Regions from separate parts of the Streptomyces violaceusniger Tu 4113 genome, predicted to be linked through region 1. Evidence: riboswitches for the same ligand, from Rfam matches in the RefSeq annotation. Region 1 holds a riboswitch; the other holds the start of a gene.
The links. Region 1 has a riboswitch for glycine ahead of gcvT (glycine cleavage system aminomethyltransferase GcvT). Riboswitches for the same ligand answer to the same signal wherever they lie in the genome.
Positions count from the first base shown of each region.

Region 1 (4,410 bases):
ACCATCTTGGGGCGGTGCTCCTTGGCCAGCCGCTCGACCTCGTCCATGTCGACCAGACCGGTCTCGGCGTCCACGTGGTAGGGCACCACGTTGTAGAGCTTGCCGGAGAAGTTGATCTTCATGCCGTGGGTCAGATGGCCGCCGTGCGCCAGGTTCAGCCCCAGGATGGTGTCGCCGGGGGAGAGCAGGGCGAACATCGCGGCCGCGTTGGCCTGGGCGCCCGAATGCGGCTGGACGTTCGCCGCCTCGGCGCCGAAGAGCTCCTTCACCCGGTCGATGGCGATCTGCTCGACCACATCGACGTGCTCACAGCCGCCGTAGTAGCGGCGGCCGGGGTAGCCCTCGGCGTACTTGTTGGTCAGGACCGAGCCCTGGGCCTCCATGACCGCCGCCGGAGCGAAGTTCTCCGAGGCGATCATCTCCAGGGTGGACTGCTGGCGGTGGAGTTCGGCGTCGACGGCGGCGGCGACATCCGGGTCGAGCTCGTGCAGGGAGCTGTTGAGAAGCGACATCAGGGTCCCGATCGGAAGAGGAGGGTCAGTTTTCGGCGAAGGCGGTGTACGCGTCGGCGGAGAGCAGTTCCTCCGGCTCGCCCGTCACCCGCACCTTGAACAGCCAGCCGCCCTCGAAGGGGGCGGAATTCACCAGCGCCGGATCGTTCACCACGTCCTCGTTGATCTCGGTGACCTCACCGGAGACCGGCGAGTACAGGTCGCTGACCGACTTCGTGGACTCCAGCTCACCGCAGGTTTCACCGGCGGTGACGGCGGAGCCGACGTCCGGGAGCTGGACATAGACGACATCGCCGAGCGCGTTGGCCGCGAATTCGGTGATGCCGATCGTCGACACGCCGTCCTCGTCGGCGGCCGACAGCCACTCGTGCTCCTTGCTGTAGCGAAGCTGCTGGGGGTTGCTCATGGTCCGATTCTCCTGGATACGGGGGAGTGCTTGGGAAACGGGTCTTAGCTGGTGGGACGCGACGCCGGTGGGTGCGGTGCCGTGGGAGCGGTGCCAGCGGGTGTGACGCCGGTGGGTGCGGTGCCAGCGGGTGTGACGCCGGTGGGTGCGGTGCCAGCGGGTGTGACGCCGGTGGGTGCGGTGCCGGCGCCATGTGACGCCGGCGGAAGCGGCGACGGTGGACGCCGTGCCGGTCCATATGAGGACGACGGTGGGGCGCGACGCGTTGCGGCGGGACCGCTCAGCGCTCGCGCCGGTAGAAGGGGAGCGCCACGACCTCGTAAGGCTCCCGGGTGCCCCTGATGTCCACCGAGACTCCCTCGGTGCCGGGCTTCGCGTACTCCGGGTCCACGTACGCCATCGCGATCGGCCTGCCCAGCGTCGGGGAGGGCGCGCCGGAGGTGACCTGGCCGATCTGTGAGCCGTCGGCGGCCACCACGGCGTATCCGGCGCGCGGCACCCGGCGGCCCTCGGCGACCAGGCCGACCAGGGTGCGCGGGCTGACGGTGTCCGCCTCGCGGGAGGCGGCCTCCAGGGCCTGGCGGCCGACGAAGTCGCCCGGCTTGTCGAACTTCACCACCCGGCCGAGCCCCGCGTCGAAGGGGGTGGTGTCGGTGGTCAGCTCGTTCCCGTACAGCGGCATGCCCGCCTCGAGACGCAGGGTGTCCCGGCAGGACAGACCGCAGGGCACCAGGCCCACCGGGGCCCCCGCCTCGGTCAGCGCGTCCCAGACCCGCTCGGCGTCGTCCGGCGCCAGGAACAGCTCGAAGCCGTCCTCGCCCGTGTAGCCGGTGCGGGCGATCATGGCGGGGACGCCCGCGACGGTGCCCGGCAGCCCGGCGTAGTACTTGAGCCCCTCGAGGTCGGCGTCGGTCAGGCTGCCCAGGATCCCGGGGGACTCGGGCCCCTGGACGGCGATCAGCGCATAGGCGTCGCGGTCGTCCCTTACGGTCGCCTCGAAACCGCCGGCCCGCTCGGTCAGCGCGTCCAGCACCACCTGGGCGTTGGAGGCGTTGGCCACGACCAGGAACTCCTCGTCCCCGAGGCGGTAGACGATCAGGTCGTCCAGGATGCCGCCCTCGTCGTCGCAGACCATGGTGTAGCGGGCGCGGCCCACGGCGAGCGCGGACAGCCGGCCGACCAGTGCGTGATCCAGGGCCTCTCCGGCCTGCGAACCGATGAGAGAGATCTCACCCATATGGGAGAGATCGAAAAGCCCGGCGTGAGTGCGCACCGCGGTGTGCTCGTCGCGCTCGCTGCCGTAGCGCAGCGGCATGTCCCAGCCGGCGAAGTCGGTCATGGTGGCGCCGAGCGCACGGTGCCGTGCGTCCAGGGCGGTACGGCGTGGGGTGGGCGGGGCGTCGGTCACGATTCAGGCTCCAGGAGATCGGGGTCGCGCGACGGCGAGGACGTACGACAAGGACGCGTGCGTCCTCCCCATCTGTCATCGGAACCTGAGAGGTTCGCCGTGACGCCCGTAAGGGGCCCGGGTTGCACCTTGGGTGGAGCCGCGCCCGCGGCTCGCTTTTCAGATCTGCCTCGTCCACGCGGTATCGGGGCCTGAGAGATTCAAGGGAGGACTTGCTCCTTCGGCGCCCTGGGCACCCGGCACGACTGCCGGTGACCAAGGACTCTCCCGCGCGGATTCAAGCGGCCGGTATGGAGTTGCGCGCACATCATCGCATGTGTGGCCCAGAAAGGAAGCCCCGATCGGGGCGGCTCCGGCCCGATCGGGCAGAGGCAGCCTTGATGGACATTACCTTTTCTTGACACTCTGCGGGTACGAGCAGCGTTGACCGACCTGGGAGGACGATCACGGTGCATGGGCAGGGAACATACGAGAGCTCGCAAAGGCTCCTGCCGGCACGGCGTGGCCGCGTCCCCTCCGGGTCGACGGCCATCCCCGGCCGGCGCATCGCGGTGCACGACCTGCGCGGCCAGGTGCGGGGCGGCGGCGGCGCGGACCCGCGTGAGCTGCGCTTTCCGGTGGGGGACGTGCTGGTCGCCTCCGGGCTGCCGGGCGCCGGCAAGAGCACGCTGATCAACCGGACGGTGCCTCTCCTGGACGGGACGGGCACGGTCGTCATCCGGGTGGACTCGCAGAACACCCGGGAGGCGTGGGAGCGCCGGATGCCCGGCTGGCTGCCGTACGCGCTCTACCGCCCGCTGGTCCGGTACGCCCACTACGCCGGGCTGCGCCGGGCGCTGCGCTCGAACGTGAGCGTCGTGGTGCACGACTGCGGCGCGCTGCCATGGGTCCGCCGCTGGCTGGCCCGGGACGCGCGGCGCCGGGGCCGCAGTCTCCACATGGTGCTGCTGGACGTGGACGCCACCATGGCCCTTGAGGGCCAGGCCGCCCGTGGCCGCGGGGTCTCTGGCTATGCCTTCGGCCGGCATCGGCGCGCGATGCGGCGGCTGATCGCGGGGATGGAGGAGGGGCGGCCGCCGGCGGGGTGCGCCTCGGCGGTGCTGCTGGACCGCTCGACCGCGAGGGAGCTGCGCTGCATTTCCTTCGAGTGAGCCCCGCACCAGAAGTGAGCCCCGCACCAGAAGTGAGCCCCGCACCAGAAGTGAGCCATGCACGGGAGGGAACGGGGCATCCCCGTTCCGCGGGGAGGAAGGGAAACGCCGGGTGACCTTGGCCGAAAATCGGCCACCGAGGCATCACCCAGTGTGACGGTGGCGTGGGGGCCGGGCGAGGTGGGGAAGTGCTGTGGAGATGACGCCGCCCCCGCCGGCCCCGGGCCGCCCAGCCGCTAGGGTGCTTTGGGCAGGTAGGACGAGATGGCGGTTGGACGAAGATGAGCTTCCCGGAGCAGTACGGCATGGCCCCGGCTCACGGAGGATTCCCCGACGGCGCGCAGACCGCGTATCCGGCGTTTCCCGGCAATGAGCTCGAAGAGGTGATGGCCGCCTCGATCGACGTCCCCGGGGCCGGAGCGCGCATCGTCGAGACGCTCTCCCGCAGCCATATCTGGGTTCCGCTGCCAGGCGGCGGTGGCCCGGGCAGCCCGAGCCTCGATCTGCCCACGATGGAGATCGAAGGCGCCGCGTATGTCCCGGTGTTCAGCTCCGAGCAGCAGTTCCTGCAGCTCGTCGGCTCCCATATGTCCTTCACCATCGCCCCGGCCGTGGAGTTCGCCCGCGGGCTGCCGCCCCAGCTCGGCATCGCGGTGAACCCCGGTGGTGCGGTGGTCGTACCGCTGCCTCCGCCCGCCGTCCGGGAGCTGTGCCGTGCCGGGCGCAGCGAGCTCGACGGCCTGGCCACCGGGGGCAGGGTGCGGCTCTTCGAACCGGACTGGCAGGACGAGCCGGTGGACTTCCTGGCCGCCGCCGGGATCGAGTTCGCCAAGGGCAGTGGGGTGCGGACCGCCCGGCGCGCGCTGGCCAGCGTCGAGGGCGACGAGCCGGCGCTCTTCGTCGGCGTGCAGCTCGATGCCCCCGGCCCCGAGG
Region 1 is NC_015957.1:1,716,162-1,720,571, forward strand. It holds gene glyA (serine hydroxymethyltransferase) at 1-512, opposite strand, end outside; gene gcvH (glycine cleavage system protein GcvH) at 538-918, opposite strand; gene gcvT (glycine cleavage system aminomethyltransferase GcvT) at 1,199-2,326, opposite strand; glycine riboswitch at 2,496-2,606, opposite strand; gene STRVI_RS07690 (AAA family ATPase) at 2,776-3,477, shown strand; gene STRVI_RS07695 (enhanced serine sensitivity protein SseB) at 3,759-4,410, shown strand, end outside.

Region 2 (4,410 bases), 4.7 Mb from region 1:
GTTGGCCCGGTGGTAGGCGCGCACCGCGAGCAGCCCGGCGAGCTCGCCCTGGGATCCGGCGTTCGGCTGCAGGGAGACCTTGTCGTAGCCGGTGACCTCGGCCAGCCGCTCCTCCAGCTCACGGATCAGGGTCAGATAGCCCTGGGCCTGCTCGGCCGGTGCGAAGGGGTGCAGCGCACCGAACTCGGGCCAGGTGACCGGCTCCATCTCGGTGGTCGCGTTGAGCTTCATGGTGCAGGAGCCGAGCGGGATCATGCCCCGGTCCAGGGCGTAGTCCCGGTCGGCCAGCCGCCGCAGATAGCGCAGCATCGCGGTCTCGGAGCGGTGCTGGTGGAAGACCGGGTGGGCCAGATAGCCGTCGTGGCGCAGCAGGGCCGCGGGCAGCGCGTCCGGCGCCGCGGCGTCCAGCTCGTCGACGCCGGGGATCCTGGCGGCGTCGCCGCTTCCGCCGTCCACCCCGAAGGCGGACCACACGGCGGCAAGCTGCGCACGGGCGGTGGTCTCGTCGCAGGCGATGCCGACGTGGTCGGCGTCGGTCAGCCGAAGGTTGACCCCGGCCTCCCGGCCCGCGGCGACGACCTCGGCGGCCCGGCCCGGCACCCGCGCGGTGAGGGTGTCGAAGAACGCGCCGTGCACCACCTCGACACCGCCGGCCCGCAGCCCCTCGGCGAGCACGGAGGCGTAGCGGTGGGTGCGGCGGGCGATCGCGGCGAGCCCGTCCGGGCCGTGGTAGACGGCGTACATGCCGGCCATCACGGCCAGCAGCACCTGGGCGGTGCAGATGTTGCTGGTGGCCTTCTCCCGGCGGATGTGCTGCTCACGGGTCTGCAGCGCCAGCCGGTACGCCTTGTCGCCGTCGGCGTCCACGGAGACCCCGACCAGCCGGCCGGGAAGGTTGCGGGCGTAGGCGTCGCGCACCGCCATGAAGCCGGCGTGCGGTCCGCCGAAGCCCATCGGGACGCCGAATCGCTGGCTGTTGCCCACCGCGATGTCCGCGCCCAGCTCACCGGGTGAGGTGAGCAGGGTGAGCGCGAGCAGATCGGCGGCGACGGTGACGACGGCGCCCAGCTCATGGGCGCGCTCGATGACCGGGCGCGGATCGCGCACCACGCCGGAGGCGCCCGGGTACTGCAGCAGCACACCGAAGACCCCGCGCTCGGCGATCTCGTCCGGAATGCCCTCGGCCAGATCGGCGACGACGACCTCGACACCGGTCGGCTCGGCGCGGGTCCGCAGGACCGCGACGGTCTGCGGCAGACAGTCGGCGTCCACCAGGAAGACGCCCTCCTTGACCTTGCCGACGCGCCGCGACAGCGCCATCGCCTCGGCGGCCGCGGTGGCCTCGTCCAGCAGCGAGGAACCGGCCGTGGGCAGCCCGGTCAGATCGGCGACGACCGTCTGGAAGTTGAGCAGGGCCTCGAGCCGGCCCTGGGAGATCTCCGGCTGGTAGGGCGTGTACGCGGTGTACCAGGCGGGGTTCTCCAGCACATTGCGCAGGATCACCGGCGGGGTGTGGGTGCCGTAGTAGCCGAGGCCGATCATCGACGGCAGCACCTGGTTGCGGTCGGCGAGCCCGCGCAGCTCGGCGATGACCTCCGGCTCGCTGCGGGCCGGGGGCAGGACATGCAGCGCCTCGGTGCTCTTTATGACCTCCGGTACGGCGGCCTCGGTGAGCTCGTCCAGCGAGCCGAAGCCGACGTGGGCGAGCATCTTGGCCTGCGCCTCGCCGTCGGGGCCGATATGGCGCTGCTCGAACGGAGTACCGCGTTCCAAGTCGGAGAGTGCGATGCGATTGGCGGTCATCTGCGGGGGCCTCCTGGTCTGTAACGACCGGCGAGGGGCACCGCGGCGCGGGTGCCCGGACGGCCTCCCCCTCTGTCATCTCAACCTGAGAGCTTCACCGGTCCACATAGCGCCTGACCGGTTTTCACCGTCGGTGAGGAGGGGTTCCGGAGCTCTGCTCGCCCGTGGCCCGCCCTGCTTTCCAGAGTGACCTCACCCGCACGGTACGTGTGCCTGAGAGATTCCGGGGAGGGTTTGCTCCTTCGGCGCCTCCGACAGCGTCGGCGGAGGACTCTCCCGCACGGGGTTTACAGCCACAGTCAGCGTACCAGCGGTTCTACCGTGGGGGACGGTCGCCGGCGTTCGAGTGGCCGAGCGCGGCGATGTGGCTTTTTGTAGGTATCAATGGCCACTTGCCACCTGTGGGAGAGAGCGTGCAGACCGATATCGACCCGCGGACCCTGATCGGCCGCAAGGCATTCGACCGCGAGGGCTCCAAGATCGGCACCGTGGACGAGGTCTATCTCGACGACGCGACCGGCGAGCCCGAATGGGCAGCGGTACGCACCGGGCTGTTCAGCCGGGACGTCTTCGTACCGCTCGAACCGAGCGAGGTCGTCGGCGACACCCTGCGGGTGCCGTACGACCGGGCGCTGATCAAGGACGCCCCGGACTTCGGAGTCGGCCGCCACCTCTCCCCCGAGCAGGAGTTGCAGCTCTACCACCACTACGGACTGGACGTCACCGGCTGACCTTGGCCCTGGGGCCGCCCCTGCTGGTGGCCTGGAGCCGGGGCCTGCATATGGCCCGGGGCCTCGCCGTGGCCCGGGAGCTGCTCGTGGCCCGGGGCCTGCTCATGGCCCGGGGCCTCGCCGTGGCCCGGGAGCTGCTCATGGCCCGGGGCCTGCTCATGGCCCGGGGCGTGGCCCTGCATGTGGCCTGAGGACTGGCCCTGCTCGTGGCCCAGAGCCCTCCCCGGCTCGGGTCCGCCGCCCGGTCCCGGCGCCGGCCCATCCCGGCCCGCGGCCAGGCCGCCTGGTCCCGCGGCCAGGTCATCCGGGCCGCCGATCTGCTCTGGGTCCGGGGCTATGGGCTCCCCCGGGTTCATGCCCGTGGTCCCCTCCCGGCCCGTAGCACCGCCCGGGGCCAGGTCCGAAACCGCCTCCGGGGCCACATCGGCGCCCGGACCCGCGGCATCCTCAAGGACCGAGCCCGGGACCTCCCCCGCGGCCGGTTCCACGCCCAGGTCCGTGACCGCCCCCCGAACCACATCGGGGCGCGGACCCGCGGCATCCTCAAGGACCTTCTCCGGGCTCAGGTCCGGGTTCGCGACCGCCTCCGAGGCCACGTCCAGGCACAGGCTCGCGCCATCCTCCGAGACCTTCCCCGGACCGAGGTCCAGACCCAGATCCGAGTTCGTGACCGGCTCCCCGGCCACGTCCGAGCATGGGCTCGCGCCGTCCTCCTGGACCGAGCCTGCGCCCTCCCCCGCGGCCGGGTTCGCGTCGGGGTCCGGGTTCACGACCTCCTCCGGGCCCGGGGCCACGTCCGGAGCCACGTCCGCGTTCGGGCTCGCGGCGTCCTCCGGGGCCGCGTCCAGGCCCGGAGCCGCATCCGCGTCCGGGCGCAGCAGGGGCAGCGGTTCGGTCGGCTCCAGTGCCGGGTCGTCCACGGTGAACGTCCGCACTCGCCCCGGCCGCGACCACGGTTCCTCGAAGCGCACGGTCACCCGGCCCACCCCGCTCCCCTGCACCCAGCCCGCCCCGTACTCGGCGTGCCGCACATCGGAGCCCGGCAGCCAGCGCCGCGGCCTCCCAGCGTCCTCAGGAGCCTCTCCCGCGCCCTCCCCCACAGACTCCGGCCTCTCGGGGCCCGGCACGCGCCGAGCGTCCCCCAGGGCCTCATGGGCCACTTGGGCGGCCTGGGCCGCCTGTGCGGCCTGCGCGAAGAGGTCCTCCTGGGTGTAGTCCGCCAGACCGCTGACCCCGACCCCCAGCAGCCGCACACCCGCCGTGGTTTCCACCCCGTCGATCAGCCGCGCGGCGGCCTCCCGCACCACCCCCGGATCGTCGGTCGGCCCGCGCAGGGTCTCCGAACGGGTCAGCGTGGAGAAGTCGTACCGCCGCACCTTGATCACGACCGTCCGCCCCGAGCGGCCCGCCTCGCGCAGCCGCCGCACACAGCGGTCGGCGAGCCGCGCGATCTCCAACTGCACCCGGACGCGGTCGGTGAGGTCGACGTCGAAGGTGTCCTCCACCGAGATGGACTTGGCGTCCCGCTCGGCGACGACGGGCCGCTCGTCCCGGCCCTCGGCCATCAGGAACAGCGACGCGCCGTGGGCCCGGCCCAGCAGCCGCACCAGCTCGGCCTCGCCCGCCTCCCGCGTCTCGGCCACGGTGTGGATCCCGGCCCGGCGCAGCGTCTCCGCCGTGGCGGGGCCGACGCCGGGGAGCGTCCGCACCGACATGGGGCCGAGCAACTCGCGCTCCGTCCCCGGGTCGATGACCAGCAGGCCGTCGGGCTTGGCCTGCTCCGAAGCGATCTTGGCGAGCATCTTGGATCCGGCGAGCCCCACCGACCCGGTCAGCCCGGTGACCGCCCTGATGTCGGTCCGCAGCCGCTCCCCCA
Region 2 is NC_015957.1:6,464,041-6,468,450, forward strand. It holds gene gcvP (aminomethyl-transferring glycine dehydrogenase) at 1-1,803, opposite strand, end outside; glycine riboswitch at 1,869-1,993, opposite strand; glycine riboswitch at 1,995-2,092, opposite strand; gene STRVI_RS26355 (PRC-barrel domain-containing protein) at 2,205-2,534, shown strand; gene STRVI_RS54825 (DNA polymerase IV) at 2,510-4,410, opposite strand, start outside.
Region 2: another riboswitch for glycine. It lies ahead of gcvP (aminomethyl-transferring glycine dehydrogenase); the one in region 1 lies ahead of gcvT (glycine cleavage system aminomethyltransferase GcvT).